Regions from separate parts of the Burkholderia plantarii genome, predicted to be linked through region 1. Evidence: predicted binding sites of a transcription regulator. Region 1 holds the regulator's gene; each other region holds the start of a gene.
What was found. The regulator LexA, encoded in region 1, represses DNA repair genes until DNA is damaged. The targets are predictions, from matches to a motif close to ACTGTATNNNNATACAGT.
Positions count from the first base shown of each region.

Region 2: bpln_RS05785 (DUF2471 family protein) is a predicted target of LexA. The motif match lies at 2,675-2,692, and genes of this name have one in related genera.
Region 3: recA (recombinase RecA) is a predicted target of LexA. The motif match lies at 2,681-2,698, and genes of this name have one in related genera.
Region 4: bpln_RS24915 (VRR-NUC domain-containing protein) is a predicted target of LexA. The motif match lies at 2,996-3,013, and genes of this name have one in related genera.

Region 1 is NZ_CP007212.1:1,975,338-1,980,470, reverse strand. It holds gene cysT (sulfate ABC transporter permease subunit CysT) at 1-57, opposite strand, end outside; gene bpln_RS08535 (sulfate ABC transporter substrate-binding protein) at 219-1,253, opposite strand; gene lexA (transcriptional repressor LexA) at 1,526-2,173, shown strand; gene bpln_RS08525 (hypothetical protein) at 2,297-2,638, shown strand; gene bpln_RS08520 (DUF2939 domain-containing protein) at 2,728-3,381, shown strand; gene bpln_RS08515 (universal stress protein) at 3,535-4,038, opposite strand; gene nodI (nodulation factor ABC transporter ATP-binding protein NodI) at 4,256-5,133, shown strand, end outside.
Region 2 is NZ_CP007212.1:1,323,159-1,328,291, forward strand. It holds gene bpln_RS35105 (hypothetical protein) at 269-460, shown strand; gene bpln_RS05775 (fimbrial protein) at 441-1,601, shown strand; gene bpln_RS35110 (hypothetical protein) at 1,595-1,882, opposite strand; gene bpln_RS05785 (DUF2471 family protein) at 2,214-2,648, opposite strand; gene zapE (cell division protein ZapE) at 2,914-3,966, opposite strand; gene bpln_RS05795 (VOC family protein) at 4,642-5,133, shown strand, end outside.
Region 3 is NZ_CP007212.1:3,585,446-3,590,578, forward strand. It holds gene recX (recombination regulator RecX) at 389-1,519, opposite strand; gene recA (recombinase RecA) at 1,519-2,601, opposite strand; gene bpln_RS15385 (response regulator transcription factor) at 2,801-3,532, shown strand; gene bpln_RS15390 (sensor histidine kinase) at 3,560-5,133, shown strand, end outside.
Region 4 is NZ_CP007213.1:1,814,063-1,819,195, forward strand. It holds gene bpln_RS24890 (alpha/beta hydrolase) at 1-66, opposite strand, end outside; gene arsH (arsenical resistance protein ArsH) at 307-1,044, opposite strand; gene arsC (arsenate reductase (glutaredoxin)) at 1,022-1,444, opposite strand; gene arsB (ACR3 family arsenite efflux transporter) at 1,466-2,500, opposite strand; gene bpln_RS24910 (ArsR/SmtB family transcription factor) at 2,500-2,838, opposite strand; gene bpln_RS24915 (VRR-NUC domain-containing protein) at 3,028-4,761, shown strand; gene bpln_RS37950 (ATP-dependent DNA helicase) at 4,758-5,133, shown strand, end outside.

The DNA of each region.
Region 1 (5,133 bases):
GAGCGTCACGCCGAAGCCGGGCAGCGCGCTCGGCTTGCGGAAGGTGTACGTCGTCATGCGAAATGCGCTTCCTTGGTTGACATGGGAGGCGCGGCCGTCGGAGGGTACCGGCCGGCCGCGCGTGGGTTCGTGTTCGTCGTTGTAGCGGGCCGCGCGTGCGCTCGCTCGCGCCGCGCGGCCTCGGGTTGCTGCTCTGCCTCGGGTGTTGCGCGCCGCGCTTATTGCGGCTTGTAGATCGAGTCGAACACGCCGCCGTCGGCGAAGTGCGTCTTCTGCGCGTTGGCCCAGCCGCCGAAGGTGTCGTCGACGGTATAGAGCTTCAGCTTCGGGAACTGCTTCGTCAGCTCGGCCGGCACATCCTTCGAGCGCGGACGGTAGAAGTTGCGCGCCGCGATCTCCTGGCCTTCCTTGCTGTAGAGGAAGTTCAGGTAGGCCTCGGCCAGCTTGCGGTCGCCCTTCTTGTCGACCACCTTGTCGACCACCGCGACCGGCGGCTCGGCGAGGATGCTGGCCGACGGCACGACGATCTCGAACTTGTCCGGACCGAACTCCTTCAGCGACAGGAACGCCTCGTTCTCCCAGGCGATCAGCACGTCGCCGATGCCGCGCTGCACGAAGCTGGTGGTTGCGCCGCGCGCGCCCGAATCGAGCACGCCGGCGTTCTTGTAGACCTTCGCCACGAAGTCCTTCGCGCTCTGCTCGCTGCCACCCGGCTTGTGCAGCGCGTAGGCCCAGGCCGCGAGGTAGTTCCAGCGCGCGCCGCCCGAGGTCTTCGGGTTCGGCGTGACGATCGACACGCCCGGCTTGATCAGGTCGTCCCAGTCCTTGATGCCCTTCGGGTTGCCCTTGCGCACCAGGAACACGATCGTCGAGGTGTACGGCGACGCGTTGTCGGGCAGGCGCTTCTGCCAGTCCTTGGCGACGATGCCCTTGTTGGCGAGCGCGTCGATGTCGTAGGCGAGCGCGAGCGTCACGACGTCGGCCTGCAGGCCGTCGAGCACCGAGCGCGCCTGCGCGCCCGAGCCGCCGTGCGACTGCTTGAAGGTGACGGTCTCGCCCGTCTTGGCCTTCCATTCCTTGCCGAACGCCTGGTTGACGTCCTGATACAGCTCGCGGGTCGGATCATACGAGACGTTCAGCAACGTCGTGTCCGCGAGTGCGTGCGTGGCGCCGCCGAGCGCCGCCGCGCCTACCGCCAGTGTTGCGATCAGACGGCGAACGCCGCCAGCCAGCCCCGTGTTGCGCTTGACCATCCCGTGATCTCCAGAGGTTCGTGGATCGTTTTTTGCAATGTCGGGCCAAGTCTAGCGAACAGCTTTCATCATTAAAAATAATCGTTCCGAATTTTTTTATACGAAAAAGTGGTAAGGACCAGCCGGCGGACGGTTGCGACATCGGAACCGGCGTTTGGACGTCGCTCGATCGCGGCGGAATCGCCGCGATAGCGCCGAACTTCAAGTAACACTTGAATTTCCCGAACTACTGTATAAAAATACAGATCACTGTCTATCCATACAGTCCGACCATGACCAAACTCACCGCACGCCAGCAGCAAGTGTTCGACCTCGTTCGCCGCGCGATCGAGCGCTCCGGCTTCCCGCCGACCCGCGCCGAGATCGCCGCCGAGCTCGGCTTCAGTTCGCCGAACGCCGCCGAGGAGCACCTGCGCGCACTCGCCCGCAAGGGTGTGATCGAGCTGGCCGCCGGCGCCTCGCGCGGCATCCGGTTGCTCGGCCTCGAGGACGCGCCGCACCAGCTCACGCTGCCGCACGCGGCGCTGATGCAGCTGTCGCTGCCGCTCGTCGGGCGCGTCGCGGCTGGTAGCCCGATCCTCGCGCAGGAACACATCTCGCAGCACTACGCGTGCGATCCGGCGCTCTTCACGAGCAAGCCCGATTACCTGCTGAAGGTGCGCGGGCTGTCGATGCGCGACGCCGGCATTCTCGACGGCGACCTGCTCGCCGTGCAAAAGCGCAGCGAGGCCAAGGACGGCCAGATCATCGTCGCGCGGCTTGGCGACGACGTCACGGTCAAGCGCCTGAAGCGCCACTCCAGCGGCATCGAGCTGATCGCCGAGAACCCCGACTACGAAAACATCTTCGTGAAGGCCGGCAGCGCGGAATTCGCGCTCGAGGGCATCGCCGTCGGCCTGATCCGTTCCGGGGAGCTGTAGCGCCTGGGCCAGGGCCGGTTGCGGTTCGCCGTCCGGCCGTTTTTTGCCCGCTTGCTATCTGCTGCCTGCACCCGGTTTGCATCCGCCTAGTACGTTCGTCCCTCCATCCGATCTGGAGAACACATGGAACGCCTCGCCCGCCTGTTGCCCTTCCGTCAATTCGGTCGCCTGCGCCATCTGCGGGGCCGCACGCCCTGCGCGCCGCTCGTTGCTGATTCCGCCGAATCCGCCGGGTTTGCCGAGTCCGGCACGCTGCCGCTGGCCGCCGAGCCGGCCGCGTTGCCCTCGGCGCTGCCGGCCTTCGCGCGCGTCTCGCTGAACGCCGGGCTCCATCACGCCGAGCCGGCACGCCGTGCGCCGGTGCGCGTCTACCACGGGCAGTCGCGCGTGATCATGGTGGGGACGATCGACGCGGTGTGTCGCATGATCGATCGTTGTATTGCCGAGGAACGCTCGGCGGTCTGATGGTCTGATACGCTCTCCAGGTTCCGAGACCGTCTTTCGAGACAGGAGGCCTGGTGTCCGTTTCTTCGTCGTCTGATTCGCCGTCTGATATGTCGTCCGTTCCGCCCCCGCGCCGCAAGCAGCTCGGGTGGATGCCTGCCCTGGTGGTTGCCGTCGCGGGGCTTGCGGCGATCCTGTACGCGGCCGCGTCGCCCTATCTCGCGTTGCGCGAGTTGAAGCAGGCAATCGACGCGCGCGACGCGCAGGCGATCAGCCGCTATGTCGATTACCCGGCCTTGCGCATCAGCCTGAAGCAGCAGTTGACCGACGAGCTGATGCGTCGCATCGATCTGCAGCGGCACGACAATCCGCTCGCGATGCTCGGCGCGATGGTCGGCTCTGCCTTGATCGGCCCGCTCGTCGATGCCTATGCGACGCCCGAGGGCGTGGCCGCGCTGCTGAGCGGCCTGCCGCCGAACGGCGATCCGCGCCAGCATCCGCCGGCGCTCGATCAACCCGCGGCGCCGGCCCCCGCTCCGGCATCCGGCGCCGGTGTCGCGCCGCCCGCCGGCGCCAGCGCGCCTCCGCCTTCCGGCACCGGTACGCCGCCGCCCGCGGCGCCGCAATCGAGCGCCGCCTACCACGGCATCAACGAGTTCATCGCCGTTTATCAGCGAGATGCCGGCGGCACGCGCTACGCGGCCATTTTCCGACGCAGCGGCCTGTTCGGCTGGAAGCTCAGCGCGATCGATCTCCAGCACTGACGCGCTCCGCGCCACCGCATGCCGAAGGCAGTCGGCGGCGCGATCGGAAGCGGCTGACAACGGGCACGGAATTCGCGGGCACGCCCGTTCACCCATCGCTTCAACCTCATCGATCCCGCCGATCAACCCATCGGTCCGCCGGTCCGTCGATGCTCAGGTGTGGGCCGCCGCCGCGAGCGCGGCTTCCTTTTCCTTCGCCAGTTCCTCGCGCTGCTCGTCGGACGACGCGCAGGCCACCAGGATGCTGCACGAAATGCGGTCGAGCAGCTGCGTGTTGCCGGCGCCCATCCACCAGCGCGCGAGCCCGCTGCGGCAGCGATGGCCGACAACGACCAGGTCCACACCAAGCTCCTTGGCGAGATTCGCGATCTCGTCGATCGGATAGCCGAACGCGAAATGGCCCTGCGCCTGCACGCCGCGCGCGGTCAGCCAGTCGACGCCTTCCTGCAAGATCGCGCGCGCCGTCTCCTCGAAGCGGCCGCAGGCGACGTCGGTCAGCAGCCCGGCGCTCTGCGCGATGCTCGAACGCATGTCGACCACCGACAGCAGATGCGTCTCGGCCTTCAGTTCGAGCGCGAGATCGGCACCGCAACGCAGTGCCTTGCGGCCCTCGAGCGTGCCGTCGTAGCAAAGCAGGATTTTCTGATAACTGGCCATGATCGCCTCCATTGCGACATCGGTCGTCAATTCATCATCGTGCGCCGCAATTCAGGATGCAAGGGTTGGAAAACGCGAAGACCATTGTCGGGCGAGGCTGCCGCGCCGCGGTGCAGGCTTGCACGATGGCGCGGCAAGTTCGGGCCGATATCGGGCCTGATGCACTAGAATGGCCGCTTCGTGATGTCCTTCCGCCCCTTTCGCCCTTCGCGCACCCATGTCCGTCGCTCCGATCGAATTCCTCGATGTCAAAAAAAGCTTCGGCGAGCGGCTTGTCGTCGATCATCTGTCGTTCCGCGTGCAGCGCGGCGAATGCTTCGGGCTGCTCGGCCCGAACGGTGCCGGCAAGACCACCACGCTGCGGATGCTGCTCGGCATCACGCAGCCCGACGCCGGCACGATCCGGCTTTGCGGCGAGCCGGTGCCCGAGCGGGCGCGTCATGCGCGACAGCGCGTCGGCGTGGTGCCGCAGTTCGACAATCTCGATCCCGACTTCACGGTGCGCGAAAACCTGCTCGTGTTCGGGCGCTACTTCGGATTGTCGGCTGGCCAGGCGCGTGAGCTCGTACCGTCGCTGCTCGAATTCGCGAAACTCGAGAGCAAGGCCGATGCGCGGGTGGGCGAGCTGTCGGGCGGCATGAAGCGCCGCCTCACGCTGGCGCGCGCGCTCGTCAACGATCCCGACGTGCTGGTGCTCGACGAGCCGACCACGGGGCTCGACCCGCAGGCCCGGCACTTGATGTGGGAACGGCTGCGCTCGCTGCTCGCGCGCGGCAAGACGATCCTGCTGACCACGCATTTCATGGAGGAAGCCGAACGGCTCTGCGACCGGCTCTGCATCGTCGAATCGGGCCGCAAGATCGCCGAGGGCGCGCCGCCTGCGCTGATCGAGGCCGAGATCGGCTGTGACGTGGTGGAAATCTACGGCACCGATCCGGTCGCGCTGCGCGACGAGCTCGCGCCACGCGTCGCCCGCGCCGAAATCAGCGGCGAGACGCTGTTCTGTTACGTGGATGATCCGGAGCCGCTCGCCCGGACGCTGAAGGGCCGGCCCGGCCTGCGCTACCTGCACCGGCCGGCGAATCTCGAAGACGT
Region 2 (5,133 bases), 650 kb from region 1:
CGGGCAGCCGGCGGCGGGCCGGACCCCGAAGCCCTGCCGCCGCCCGTGTGGCACGGAAGCGAAGACCCGGTTGCGTCGCTGACGGACCGGGTTTTTTTCATGGAGCCGGCACGGCGAAACAGGCCGAGGAGTCACGGATTTTCCATGGGGACGTGCGGCGAGGCATTCGATTCCGCCGCCGAGTACGAGGCGACACCTCACGGGGCCTGCGGCGTCGCCGGGAAAGCAGCGGCAAATCAAGCCGCCGTTCGGGAGCGGACCACAAGGCGTGACGCGAATCAACGTCGGCACGGTCGAATCTGTCAGATTTTCCGGATCGGAAAAACGTGAACGCCCGGACGGGCCTGCGTTCGAAGGGGCCGGCGATGCCGCCGCGACGGCGTCGCCGTTCGCGGCCCGGCTGGTGGCCGAGCGGCGAACGGCGCAGTCGGGCCGCTTGCATGGAGGAACAGGGAAATGAAACGAAGCAGATCGGCGGGGTGGGCATGATGCATCGCGACAGGATTCCGATGGCGCGAATCGGCGCGGCATGGCGCCGGCCGTGGCGCGTGTTCGCGCTGCTCGTGCTGCTGGTGGCGTCGCGGCAGGCCCTGGCGCAGTTCACCTGTACCGGTACGGCCGAGGTCATCCAGGTGCCCATGCAGTTCCAGATCACGGTGCCGAGGGATGCGCCGGTCGGCACCGTGCTGGGTACGTGGGCAAGCACGCCGGCGGACACCGGCTATTTCTCGTGCACGAAAGAGGTTACGGGATCGTCCGGTACGGGATTCGAGCCACTCTCGCTGACGAAGTCCGGATTGACGATTCCGGCTCCCGACGGCGTGAATCTGACGGTCTGGAATACCAACGTGGCCGGTGTCGGTCTCGCGATCGAGGTGCGCACCTACGCGAACATCTGTGGCTGGACCGGCTGGCGCGACCTCGGAACCCCCGACACGAACTGGTATCCGTCGCCGTGGGCGGGGGTGCCGTGCAACGGGGCAGGCACCATCACGAACGGCGGGCAGGTGAGGGCTGCCTATGTGAAAACCGGACCGATGCCGGGCGGCGCGACGCCCAGCGTGGTGATGCCGGGCATTGCGCTCAAGGCCGCGTCGATGACGAGGCAATCGGCCAGCAATCCCTACCTTCCGGACCTGTCGATCGCCAAATCGTTTGCGATCTTGCCGGCCGCGATCTTCGTGAGGGCCTGCACGACGCCGGATCTGGTCAATGTCGATCTGCACACCCACTGGCTCTCGGAGTTCAAGGGCATCGGCTCGGCGACACGCCCGGTCCCGTTTTCCGTGACCTTGACCAACTGTCCCGCCGGGCTCGCCAAGATCCAGTATCAATTCATCCCGGTCAGCCCCGTGCTCGATGCGGCCAACGGCGTGGTCGCGCTGGCGATCGGCTCGGGGGCAACCGGCGTCGGCCTGCAATTGACGGACGCCGATGGCTATGCGTTGAAGTACAACACCACCTATACGCTCGCCGGTTACAACCCGTCGGCGGGCGGCTCTTACTCGATCGGGCTCAACGCGGCCCTGTTCCAGACGGCGGAAACGGTAACGCCGGGCAGCGTGATCGGACTCATGACGTTCACGATGATCTATCAGTGACGCGCCGTGCCGGTTCGGGCCGCCGCCGGCTGGCGTGCCGGCGGCGGCGATGCGCTCGAGATCCCCGAGAGCGGGCGCGATGCCGCGATCGATTTCCACCGGCGCCGGCTCGGCTTCGGGATCGCCGCATCCCGCCAGGCGGCCGGCACCTTCCTGCGCTGCGAGGCGGGCGGCGCGCGCCACGGGCTCGTGCTCGGCGAGCGCGCGAACCGGTCCGGCGTGGACAGCGCGACGTTCGAGTTGCGCGAGGCCGCCGGACTGACGACCGGCGTCAATTTCACGGGCGCCCAAGGCTGGCGCCGCGCGCCGCGCCGAACGCGATCGTGGCGGGTGAGCCGCCATCGCGGCTTCGACGCGCCGTGCGGCGGCCGCTTCGAATACGCGATCGAGCCCGGTGACGGCCACGGCGCCGCGCGGTATCGCGAACTGTCGGCGCGGCAGGACGGGCCGCGGACGACGGGCTGGCGTACCGAGTTTCCGCCGTGCTTGCCGCGATTCGGCGGCAGGTGCCCGACACCCAACCCGCACGCAACCCACGACACCCAGCCGGCACGCGCGCAGCGGGCGACCGCAGGGCCCGCCGCGTCGCCCCCGAGGCGGGCCGCCGGCCGCTCAGAGTTCGGTGTCGTGCGCGCCGAGCAGCGCGGCGGCCACGCCGATCACGAGCGGCAGGTCGTCGTCGTCGGCCCGCAGGTTCGCCTCGGCGTCGAGTTCGTCCTCGATGCCGCGGCGCCCGGCCAGCCGCGGCAGCGTGGCGAGCACGGCGGGATCGTGGCGCGCGCGCAGGCCCGGGTCGCCGAACGCGCGCGCCTCGATCGCGAGCAGCATGCCCCAGCTCGGGCCGCGCAACTCGCCGAACGGGCTGCCGCGGCGCGGGCCGAACGCGCGCCGCGCGAGCGCGACCAGCGTCTGTTGCAGGTCCTGCTGGGCGAGATGGCGTGCGCGGTCGGCGGCCATCTGCTCGAGTTCGTAGTCGTCGACCATCCAGTCGGCGTCGGGGCGCGCGCCGGCTTGGCTGATCGGGCTCGGTTCGGACATCGTCGTCATCGGAAGACCTCATGGGGTGATCTGGTACTGTAAATATATACAGTCTTTTTGCCGCATGCAATCGGTCGTGAGCGGGAAATTCGGTGACGGGGGCGAGCGGCCGGGCGCCGCAAGCTGGGGCGGGCAGAGCGATTGCGTCGGACGAGCGTCGTGGCGGGATGGAATTCGGGCCGGCGCGGCACGCGTCAGGCGAAGCGCCATCCCGCGTGATCGGCGGCGAACGGCACCGGCGCGATCGTCGCGGCCGGCGAGGGGGACTCGCGCATCATGCGCCGCGCACGCCATCCGCCTTCGCGCGCATCTCGGCGAGGCGCGACCCCATGCGTTCGATGCCATGCACGTCGGCACGCTCGCCCACGCTCGCCTCGACATCCCGGTCCGGCGCGAAGTCGAGCCGGGCATGGCGGTCGTAGAGGATGTCGACCAGCCAGACGAGCCGTTGCAGCGTGTGTCGCGGCGTGTGCGCGTCGAGCGCCGCGTCCACCACGATCACCACCTCGAAGCGCGCGGCCAGATCGAGATAGTCGAGATGCGAGCGCGCCTGCCCGCACAGCGCGTCGAACCCGCAGAGCAGCACGCGCGTGCCCGTGGCGTGCGCGACGAGCGGGCGCCCGGCGAGATCCACGCGCGTGTCGGTCTCGCGCACGCTGTCGCCATGGCGCGCGAACAGCGCGCGCAGCCAGGCCGCGCGATCGGCCGGAGACCGTGCCTCCGGCATCGGCTCGTACGGCGCGGCCACCGCGTTCGCGAGCGCCGCCGGCGCGCGCCGATAGTCGATCGGCCCGTCGAACGCGAGCGCGATGCAATGCGTGTGCAGCAGCGCGATGCTGGCCGCGAAGCGATGATGGAACTCCGGGTCGGGCAACAGCGCGCCGGGCGCCATGTTCGAGGTGAAGATCAGCTTCACGCCGCGCGCGATCGCCACGCGCAGCAGCGCGGCGAGCATCAGCGCGTCGGCGATGTCGTTGACGTGGAACTCGTCGAACCAGAGCAGCGTGGCGTCGCCGAGCCACTGCGAGAGCGTCTCGCCGAGCTTGTCGCCGGACGGCGGCGCGGCCACCAGCAGCCGGTTCACGTCGCGCAGGAACGCATGGAAATGCGTGCGCGCGCGCGGGCCGGGCCACGCCTCGTGGAACAGCGCGGCGAGCAGGCTCTTGCCGCGCCCGGGCGGCCCGTAGCAATAGGCGCCGATGATCTCGGGCGGCAGCGCGCCGCCGAGCAGGCGGTCGAGTTCGACGGCGCGGGCATGCTGGTTCGCGTCGAGCGTCAGCGCGCGGCGGTCGAGTTCGGCGCTCAGCCAGCGGGGCAGGTCGGGCATTGGATCGGTAGGCGTGAGGGGTGGGCCGCGAGGTGGCGTCAGTCTGCCATCAATCCGTCACGAACGGCGCGCGGCGCGGATCGATGCTGGCGCCGGCAATGATGATGCGATGGCGAACCCCACGCCGGTTCGATCGACGATGACGCCATCGTGGCAGCGCTGAAAATCGCCTGAGGGACGGGGCCGAAAACAACCGCTGCGCAGCTCGGCGCGGGCACGCCGCGTGCGCGAATCGCGTGCCGTAGCGACGCGATGTACGGCAATGCGATGCGCGTCTCGCGTGGCGTCCGGCGCGTGTTGACAGGGGCAATTTGACCATGTCGAATGCAGCGCTACGAGAATCAGAGAGAGGGCTAGATGGCCGCGATGGATCTTTTTCGCTCGCGTCGCGAGTCTGTCATCAAGGCGCCGCAACCAGCGCGCACTCCGGCCGCCGGCCGCGCGTCGGCACCGGTCGGTCGGTGCGTCGCGGTGGGTCGTGCATCACGGCGGGCCGTTCATTCTTTCAGCGTCATTTGACGCAAGTTCCCTGGCTGGCAAGCGGATCGGGCGATCGTGCCGATCCGGTCCATTCGTACCCGCGTGTCGCGCGTGCCTTGCACGCCGACGCGCCGGCACGCCCGCGCGCGGCGTTCGCGCGCCCCAATGCGCACTCTCGTTTGGCAGGACAGATCCATGGACAGACTCTCCCGGGACGCGGCCCGCACGGCCGATCGCGCCGAGACCCCGCGGGACGGCGCGGCCGTTGACATCGCCGATGACGCCGCCGATCGCACCATCGATAACCGCGTCGACGCCGCCGCCGCGTTCCGGCGCCTCGACCACATCGCGCTCGCGGTTCGCGATCTCGAGGCCGCCGTGCACCTGTTTCGCGACGTGCTCGGCTTCGCGCTCAAGCGCCGCCTGCAGATCAAGGGCGCGCGCACGGGCATGCATTCGGCCGAGATGGAGCGCAACGGCATCCGCTTCGTGCTGTGCCAGGGCACCGAGCCCGAATCGCAGGTCTCGCAGCTGATCGAGCACTTCGGCGTGGGCGTGGCCCATGTCGCGCTCGAAGTGGACGACGTCGAGGCGGCCGTCGGCACGCTGCGCTCGCGCGGCCTGTCGTTCGACACCAGCGTGATTCGCGGCAACGGTCTCACGCAGGCGTTTTCCTCGCGCTGCGCG
Region 3 (5,133 bases), 1.6 Mb from region 1:
GTTCGGCTGTCCACTCGGTCGCGTGCGTCGTGCCGATGGCGCCGCGCAATGCGGACCGACCGGCCAGGCGACGACGCTGCCTCGCACGCCGCCGCGCTGGTCGGTTTCCGCCGCGACCGCGCGATGGCGCGGCTGGCGTGACACGGGCTCGAATGACGGCATGCGAAAGGTTGAGGCCGAATAAGAAAACCGGCGGATTTTAGCATATCGAGACTTTGTCGCGCCGCCACGGAATATCCGGTGTGACCCGCATTGGCAAAGCGAATGCGGTGCAGCATGCCGGGTCGGATCCCAAGAAGCGCGCGCGGCGAACGCGGCGCGGCGCGGCCGCCGATCGATGCGCGCGGGGCGCCCGGGTCAAGGCAGGCAGGCTGCGGCGCGGCGGCCCCTAGCAATCACCGAACTCGTCGTCGCCGACCTTCAGCAGCTTCGCGATCGTCGCGCTGGAGAATCCGCGCGAGGCAAGGAAACGCGCCTGCTTCGCGCGCTCGGCCGGGGTGATCGGCAGGCTGCCGAACTTCTTGCGCCACACGGCCTGCGCGCGACTGAATTCGGTTTCCCGCAACTGCTCGCCGACCGACTCGACGAGCGCGCCGTCCACCGCGTGACGCTTCAGCTCGCCGAGCACGCGCGCCGTGCCAAGCCGCGACGCGCGGCGATGCACGAGGCTCTCGGTGAAGCGCGCATCCGACAGCCAGCCCTCGCGCTCGAGCGCATCGAGCAGCGCCTCGGGCTCGTCGTTTTCCTCGACATGGGGCGCCAGCTTGCGTGCGAGTTCCGAGCGGCTGTATTCGCGGCGCGACAGATAGCCGAGCGCGCGCCCTTTCAGCGAACGCGCCGGGCGTGTGGGCGCGGCGCGGCGCGTGTCGTTGGCTTCGGGGGATTCGGCGGACGATCCGGTGCCGGTGCCCGCTTGCGGCTCGCGGCCGTCGAACGGCCCCGGCGCGCGGCGCCGGCTGCCGGTGCCGCTGCTGCGCCGGCGGGGATGCTCGCTGGTACGGGAATATTGATCGCCGCTCGCGCTTTCGAAGTGCGTGCGGCCGGTGGACGAACGCGGCGTGGCCGCCGTGGACGGCCTCGCCGCGCCGTCACGAGCGGGCGTCGCGGAACCCGCCGCGCCGCGCACGGTACGGGCGCGAATGCCACGCGCTACATCGTGGGCGTCGAACGATTCGTCGTGATCGAAGACGTCGGCGGACAATGCTGCCGGCGTTGCCGAATTGGATGAACTGGCCGAGTTGGCTGAATTAGACGAAGCAGCCGAAGTCGCATAACCCGCCGCATCGGCCCCGCCACGCCTTCGCACGAGCGCGCCGGCATCGGGCACCTCGCCCGCAGCGGCGCGCCGAAACGACACGAGGGCATCGTCCGATGCCCTCGTTGCGGAGCGGCCCGCGGGCCGCCCGTCGCGCGAAACGGGCGCCGCCGTGGATCGATCGTCCGGCCCGCCGTCAGCCGCGCGATCCTCGCGCGGCGACGTGGGCGGCGAACCGTCCGGGCGGCCCCGGCCTCGACGCATCACTCTTCTTCGTCCATCACCTCGTCGGCTTCGGAGCTGCCGCCGATCACGTCCTGCGGCATCGCCACCACGCCGAGCGATTCGCGGATGCGGTTCTCGATCTCGCGGGCGATGTCGGGATTCTCGCGCAGGAATTCACGCGCGTTGTCCTTGCCCTGGCCGATCTTCTCGCCGTTGTAGCTGTACCAGGCGCCGGCCTTGTCGACGATCTTGGCCTGCACGCCGAGATCGATGATTTCGCCCTGGCGCGAGATGCCCTCGCCGTAGAGGATGTCGAAGATCGACTCGCGGAACGGCGGCGAGACCTTGTTCTTGACGACCTTCACGCGCGTTTCGTTGCCGATCACCTCGTCGTTCTTCTTGATCGAGCCGATCCGGCGGATGTCGAGACGCACCGAGGCGTAGAACTTCAGCGCGTTGCCGCCCGTGGTGGTTTCCGGGTTGCCGAACATCACGCCGATCTTCATGCGGATCTGGTTGATGAAGATGACGAGGCAGTTGGTGCGCTTGATCGTGCCGGTGAGCTTGCGCAGCGCCTGCGACATCAGGCGGGCCTGCAGACCCGGCAGCGAATCGCCCATCTCGCCTTCGATTTCAGCCTTCGGCACCAGCGCCGCGACCGAGTCGATCACGATCATGTCGACCGAGCCCGAACGCACCAGTGCATCGGTGATTTCAAGCGCCTGCTCGCCCGTGTCCGGCTGCGAGATCAGCAGTTCCGGCACGTTGACGCCGAGCTTCGCCGCGTACTGCACGTCGAGCGCGTGTTCCGCGTCGATGAACGCCGCCGTGCCGCCGAGCTTCTGCATTTCGGCGATCACCTGCAGCGTGAGGGTGGTTTTACCCGACGATTCCGGACCGTAGATCTCGACCACGCGGCCGCGCGGCAGGCCGCCGACGCCGAGCGCGATGTCGAGGCCGAGCGAGCCGGTGGAGACCACCTGGATGTCTTCCTTGGCTTCGGCGTCACCGAGTTTCATGATCGAGCCCTTGCCGAACTGCTTCTCGATCTGTGCAAGCGCGGCGGCCAGCGCCTTGCTCTTTTCCGCGGTCATCCCGGCGCCTTTCTTGCTATCTTCCATGAATCGTCCTTTGCTATGATGAGCAGCGTCTGATTGGGGCGCACCGGGCAAGCAAGCCGTTAGGTGCACGAATGCAGACACTGTATAAAAAAACAGTGGTTTGTGCAAGCCCGATTTGCGGGTTTCGCACGTCCGATTCACTCCGGAGACACCCGCGCCGGCGCCACCTCGCCGTGCCGCCGGCCCACGGCCACGCACCATGCGAATCCTGATTGCCGAAGATGACAGCATACTCGCGGACGGCTTGACCCGATCACTCCGCCAGTCGGGCTATGCCGTTGATCACGTGTCCAGCGGCGTCGACGCCGACACCGCGCTGTCGATGCAAACTTTCGATCTGCTGATCCTCGACCTCGGCCTGCCGAAGATGCCGGGCCTCGACGTGCTGCGGCGCCTGCGCGCTCGCAATTCGGTGCTGCCGGTGCTGATCCTGACCGCCGCCGACAGCGTCGACGAGCGCGTGAAGGGGCTCGACCTCGGCGCTGACGACTACATGGCCAAGCCGTTCGCGCTCAACGAGCTGGAAGCGCGCGTGCGCGCGCTGACGCGGCGCGGTGCCGGCGGCGGCCCGACCGTGATCCGCCACGGCTCGCTGAGCTTCGACCAGGTCGGCCGGCTGGCCTATGCCAACGAGCGCGTGCTCGAACTGTCCGCGCGCGAACTCGGGCTGCTGGAAGTGCTGCTGCAGCGCGTCGGCCGGCTCGTGTCCAAGGAACAGCTGGTCGATCATCTCTGCGAATGGGGCGAGGAAGTCAGCAACAACGCGATCGAGGTCTACGTCCACCGGCTGCGCAAGAAGATCGAACCGAGCGGCGCGCGCATCGCGACCGTGCGCGGGCTCGGCTACTGCCTCGAAAAAGCCGCGCCGGCCGCCGATCCCGCCCCGGCCGCCGCCTCGGCCGACCCCGCCGCGACGCCGTCGCTGCGCTGACGGGCGCCGCGCCGCGCGCGCCACGCCATGGCCATTCCGTTCCGCTCCCCGCGCGCCACGCGGCGCCCCGCCGACCTGCGCGATGCCGAGCGCGACGCGCGCTATGAAGATCCGTTCGCGCCGCCCGATGACGTCGATGCCGGCGACGCCGCGCGCCCGCGCTCGCTGTTCGGCGAGATCCTCGACTGGATGCTCGCGCCGCTGCTGCTGCTCTGGCCGATGAGCATCGCCGTCACCTATCTGGTGGCCAAGACGATCGCCAACGGCCCGTTCGACCGCGCGCTCGAGACCAACGCCTACGTGCTCGCGCGTCAGATCACGCCCGTCAACGGCGCGGCCGAACTCGTGCTGCCGCGGGCCACGCTCGACCTGCTGCGCGCCGACAACGTCGACAGCGTCTATTTCCAGGTGCTCGGCGCGCGCGGCGAGCTGGTGGCCGGCGAAGCCGACCTGCCGCTGCCGCGCGACGACGACCGGCCGCCGCCCGGCGTCGTGGTGTTCCGCGACGACCTGCTGCGCGGCAACGACATCCGCGTGGCCTACACCACCGTCGCGCTGCCCGGCGTGCGCGGCGCGCTGCCCGTGCTGGTGCAGGTGGGCGAGACGCTCGACAAGCGCAATGCGCTCGCCAACGACATCATCAAGGGCGTGATCCTGCCGCAGTTCGTGATCCTGCCGCTCGCCATCGTGCTGGTGTGGTTCGGGCTCTCGCGCGGGCTCGCGCCGCTCACCTCGCTGCAGGCGCAGATCCGAGAGCGCCGCCCCGACGATCTCTCGCCCGTCGACGCGCAGCGCGCGCCGCCCGAGATCGAGCCGCTCGTCACCTCGTTCAACGACCTGCTCGCGCGCCTCGAACAGAACATCGCGCTGCAGAAGCGCTTCATCGCCGACGCCGCGCACCAGATGAAGACGCCGCTCGCCGGCCTGCGCACCCAGGCCGAATTCGCGCTGCGGCACGACGTGTCCGCCGAGGTGGCGCGCTCGCTCGAACAGATCGCGACCAGTTCGGGCCAGGCCGCGCGGCTCGTCACGCAGCTGCTCGCGCTCGCGCGCGCCGAGAACCGCGCGAGCGGCCTGACCTTCGAGCCCGTCGACCCGGCCGCGCTCGCGCGCGTGACCGTGCGCGACTGGATGCAGGCCGCGTTCGCCCGGCGCATGGACCTCGGCTACGAGGGACCGGAAGCCGACGGCGAGCCCGCCGGCGCCGTGGCGCTCGCGATCGACGGCAATCCGGTGATGCTGCGCGAGATGCTCGGCAACCTGATCGACAACGCGATCCGCTACACGCCCGAGGGCGGCCGGATCACCGTGCGGGTGCGCGCCGAATCCGACGCCAGCCCCGCCGGCATGGCCGCAAGCGGCCGCGCCGGCCCCCGCGCGACCGACGGCGACGCCGCGCCGGCCCGCATCCATCTCGAGGTGGAAGACACCGGCCCCGGCATTCCGGCGCACGAACGCGGCCGCGTGCTCGAACGCTTCTACCGGATCCTCGGCCGCGACGGCGACGGCAGCGGGCTGGGACTCGCGATCGTGCGCGAGATCGTGGCCCAGCACGGCGGCACGCTGACGATCGAGGACCATGTCTACCAGGCGTCGCCGCA
Region 4 (5,133 bases), on a different replicon from region 1:
CGGCAGCAGCGCGCCGAGCGTGCCGCCCACGGCGGCGCCGAGCAGATTGCGGCGGGTGTCGTCCATATCTGGGGAAGGGGCGCGATGAAGCGATGGCGTCAGGCTTGCATTTAACCGCATCGAGGCGGTCGGGGTTGTGACGTAATGTATAAATGATCGCCAGCAAGTGATTCGCCTGGTTCTCCCGGGCCGTGTCAATCGGGGAGAACGGCCATGCCGGCCACCCGGCACGTCGATCACGCATTCCGTGCGAGCGGGCTCTCGCCGTGGCGCGAACGGCGGCACGACCGGCCCTGGCATCCGGCTTCAGATCCCACGCTGGTTCACGCGTTTCGACAGTGCCTCCGCGCTTTCCTTGCGCTCGCTGTAGCGGTCGAGCAAGTACGCGCCGGTATCTCGCGTCAGGAACGTGAACTTCACGAGCTCCTCCATCACGTCGACGACCCGGTCGAAATACGCCGACGGCCTCATCCGGTCGCGCTCGTCGAATTCCATGAACGCCTTGGCCACCGACGACTGGTTCGGGATGGTCAGCATCCGCATCCAGCGGCCCAGGATACGCATCTGGTTGACCGCGTTGAACGACTGGGAGCCGCCGCTGACCTGCATCACGGCCAGCGTTTTGCCCTGGGTCGGACGCACGGCGCCGATCGACAGCGGAATCCAGTCGATCTGCGCCTTCATGATGCCCGTCATCGCGCCGTGGCGCTCCGGGGAACACCACACCATGCCCTCCGACCACTGCACCAGTTCGCGGAGCTCGGCCACCTTCGGATGGGTCTCGGGCGCGTCGTCGGGCAGGGGCAGGCCGCCCGGATCGAAGATGCGCGGCTCGGCGCCCATTGCCGCCAGCAGGCGCGCCGCTTCCCGCGTCAGCAGGCGGCTGAACGAGCGCTCGCGGACCGAGCCGTAGAGCAACAGGATGCGTGGCGCATGCGAGGACGGGGAACGGTTCGACAGGCGGGCCGGGTCGGGAACCTGGAAACAGGCGCTGTCCACCTGCGGCAGGTCGTGGGTGGGCTCAGGCATGCTTGCCCCGCGCATCGATCACGACTTCGCCGTCTTCCTTGGTGAACGGGGCCGCCTGCGGGGTCGGCAGGAGCGCGAGGACCGCTTCCGAGGGACGGCAAAGCCGCGTACCGATCGGCGTCTGCACGATCGGCCGGTTGATGAGAATCGGGTGGGTGATCATGAAGTCGATCAGTTCCGCATCGGTCCACTTCACGTTGTCGAGATCCAGCGCGTCATACGGCGTGCCCTTGCGCCGGAGCACGTCGCGCACCGGCACGTTCATGGCGGCGACCAGCGCAAGCAGTTCGTCGCGACTCGGCGGTGTCTCGAGATAGCGCACCACGTGCGGTTCGACGCCGGCGTTGCGGATCATGGCCAGGGCATTGCGCGAGGTGCCGCAATCCGGGTTGTGGTAGATCGTGATATCGGTCATGTCGTGAGATTCCCGGCGTGGTCAGGCGCGTTCATACCAGGCCTTCGATTGATTGACGATGCGCACCACCAGCAGCATGACGGGCACCTCGATCAGCACGCCCACCACGGTTGCCAGGGCCGCGCCCGAGTGGAAGCCGAACAGGCCGATGGCGGCGGCCACGGCGAGTTCGAAGAAGTTTGATGCGCCGATCAGGGCGGACGGGCACGCCACGCTGTGCTTTTCTCCCACGGCCCGGTTGAGCCAGTAGGCAAGCGCGGCATTGAAGAACACCTGGATCAGGATCGGCACCGCCAGCAGGGCGATGACCAGCGGCTGGCGGAGAATCGCCTCGCCCTGGAATGCGAACAGCAGGACCAGGGTAGCCAGCAGCGCCACGATCGACCAGGGGCCGATTCTCGTCATGGCGGCATCGAAGGCGGCTGGTCCGTTGGCCAGCAGCATTCGCCGCCAGCACTGCGCGAGGATCACCGGGATCACGATGTAGAGCGCCACCGAGGTCAGTAGCGTCGCCCACGGCACCGTGATCGCCGACATCCCCAGCAGCAGGCCGACCAGCGGCGCGAACGCGAACACCATGATGCCGTCGTTCAACGCGACCTGCGAGAGCGTGAACAGCGGGTCGCCGCCCGTCAGCCGGCTCCAGACGAACACCATCGCGGTACAGGGCGCCGCGGCCAGCAGTATCAAGCCGGCGACGTAGCTGTCGAGCTGATCGGCCGGCAGCATCGGCGCGAAGAGATGCCGGATGAACAGCCATCCGAGCAGCGCCATCGAGAACGGCTTGACCAGCCAGTTGACGATCAGGGTCACGCCGATGCCCTTGACGTGCCGGCGTACCTCGTGCAAGGCGCCGAAATCGACCTTGACCAGCATCGGAATGATCATCACCCAGATCAGCAGCCCGACCGGCACGTTCACCCGCGCGTATTCGAGGCGGCCGATCGACTGGAACACGCCGGGCATCATCTGGCCGAGTCCGATGCCGGCGAGGATGCACAAGGCGACCCACACCGTGAGATAGCGTTCGAAACGGTTGATCGCGGGCTTGCCCATCACGCGGCTCCCTCGTCAGGCGTCGCGCAGCCGCCCGCTGCCGGCAGGCAAGGATTGCCCGCGCAGCAGTTCTCGGTCAGGAAGCCGAGCAAGTCGTTCATGACGCTGAAGTTCGCGGAATAGATCATGAACCGGCCCTGCTGCCGGACGCTCGCCAGCCCGGCGTGGCTGAGTTCCTTCATGTGAAAGGACAGCGACGATGGCGCGATCTCGAGGCGCTCGCCGATCTGCCCGGCGGCCAGGCCAGCGGGGCCGGCTTCCACGAGCAGACGAAAGATGCCCAGCCGTGAAACCTGAGCGAGGGCGCCAAGCGCGCGGACGGCGGAGTTCATTTCCATGTTTCGATGATAATCGAAATGTTGAAACGAGCGAAAGGCCGGCTTGAAAAATCCCACGTTCGCGGCAGAGCGGACGGTTTTCGCATCGAGGCAGGCGAACGCGGCTTCACGGCCGCGGCGCTTGCCGACACCCGCGGCACATGCGCTATCATTCATCCCTGTACAAACGTACAGCTTCCGACCATTTCCGTGCCGCCCGCCGTTCCCGCTCCCTACGCCTTCTATTACCTCGACAACTTCGAGCGCGCGCTCGCCTGGATCGCCGGGCGTTACGACGACCTGCTCGACCTGGCCGAGCAGGCATTCCTGCGCGAGTTCGCCGGCTTGCCGCGCGCCTCGCGCGCGCTGCTGGTGCGGATGCTGATGCGCAGCGGGCCGTGGTTCCGGCGCAGCAAGCTCGCCTATGACGAGATCGGCGACACGGCCGCGGCCGCCGCGCCGCTGGTGGCGCTGGGCTGGATCGACGCGGCGCCGGCGCTGGCGCTCGACGCCGTGTTCGCGCTGGCCACGCGCCCGGAACTGGCGCAGCGCTTCGCGGCGCCGAAGGGCGCGCGCAAGGCCGACTGGCTCGACGCGCTGCGCGCCGAGGCCGGCCACGCGCTCGAGCAGCCGTTCGAGGCCTGGCTGCCGGCCACCGGCGACAACGTGTTCGAGGTCCGCATCGGCGCGCTGTGCGAGCGGCTGCGGCTGATGTTCTTCGGCAACCTGCATCAGGACTGGTCCGAGTTCGTGCTCGCCGATCTCGGCGTGTTCCAGTACGAGCGGGTGGACATCGCGCCGTCCTCGCGCGCGTTCCAGCAGCGCGCCGACGTGGATGCGTATCTCGCGCTGTTCGTCTGCCGCGAGGCGCTGGCCGCCTGGCCCGACGACGCGCCGCTCGACGCGCTGACGGCCGAGGTGGGCGCCGTGGCGTGCGGGCAGGGCTGGCTCGAGATGCGCCGCGCCAAGCTGCTGCACGGCATCGGCAACGCCTGCGAGCGGCGCGCCGACTGGCCCGGCGCGCTGGCCGCCTATGCGGCGAGCGGCTGGCCCGGCAGCCGGCACCGCCGCATCCGCGTGCTGGAGCGCTGCGGGTGCGACGCCGACGCGCTCGCGCTGGCCGAGGCGGCCTCGGCGCAGCCGGAGAGCGAGGAGGAGCGCCAGCGCGTGGCGCGCATGCTGCCGCGCCTGCTCCGGCGCGCGGGCCGGCCCGTCGCGCGAGCCGCGGGCGCCGTGCTGGTGGCGCGCGAGACGCTGGTGCTCGCGGTGCCGCGCGTGCCGCATTCGGTCGAGACGGCGGTGGGCATGCATCTGTCGGGCGATGGCGCGATCGTCTATTACGTCGAGAACACGCTGATCAATTCGCTGTTCGGCCTGCTGTGCTGGGACGCCGTGTTCGCGGCCGTGCCCGGCGCGTTCTTCCACCCGTTCCAGCGCGGCCCGGCCGACCTGCACGCGCCCGACTTCCGCGCGCGTCGCGCGGCGCGTTTCGACGCCTGCCTCGCGCAGCTCGAGTCGGACGCCTGGCGCGAGACGGTGCTGCGCCGCCATGCGGAGAAGGCGGGCCTCCAGTCGCCGTTCGTGTTCTGGGGCGCGCTCGACGACGCGCTGCTCACGCTGGCGCTCGACTGCATCGATCCCGTGCATCTGCGGCGCTGCTTCGAGCGCCTGCTCGACGATCCGCGCGGCAACCGCTCGGGGCTGCCGGACCTGATCCGCTTCTGGCCGGCCGAGCGCCGCTACGAACTGATCGAGGTGAAGGGGCCGGGCGACCGCCTGCAGGACAACCAGATCCGCTGGCTCGACTACTGCGTCGGGCACGGCATGCCGGTGCGCGTGATCGACGTCGAATGGGCGGCGCAGATCGTGCCGGCCTCGCATGCGGGGGCGCGGATGGACGCTGCCGCTGCCGCTGCAGCAGGGCTGGCGGAGCCGGGCGCATGAACTACACCGTGGCCGTGCGCGCGATGTGCGAGTTCACCGCGAAGCACGGCGATCTCGACCTGCGCTTCACGCCGGCGCCGTCGGCGCAGGAGGGGATCATCGGCCACGGCATCGTCACCTCGCGGCGCGACGACGGCTACGAGCGCGAGATCGTGCTGACGGGCGAGCACGGCAACGTGACGGTGCGCGGCCGTGCCGACGGCTACGATCCGGCGCTGAACCGCATCGAGGAAATCAAGACCTATCGCGGCGACCTGAACCGCATGCCCGCCAACCATCGCGCGCTGCACTGGGCGCAGGCGCGCGTGTACGGGCACCTGCTCTGCAAGCTGCGCGACCTCGCGAACCTGACCGTGGCGATCGTCTATTTCG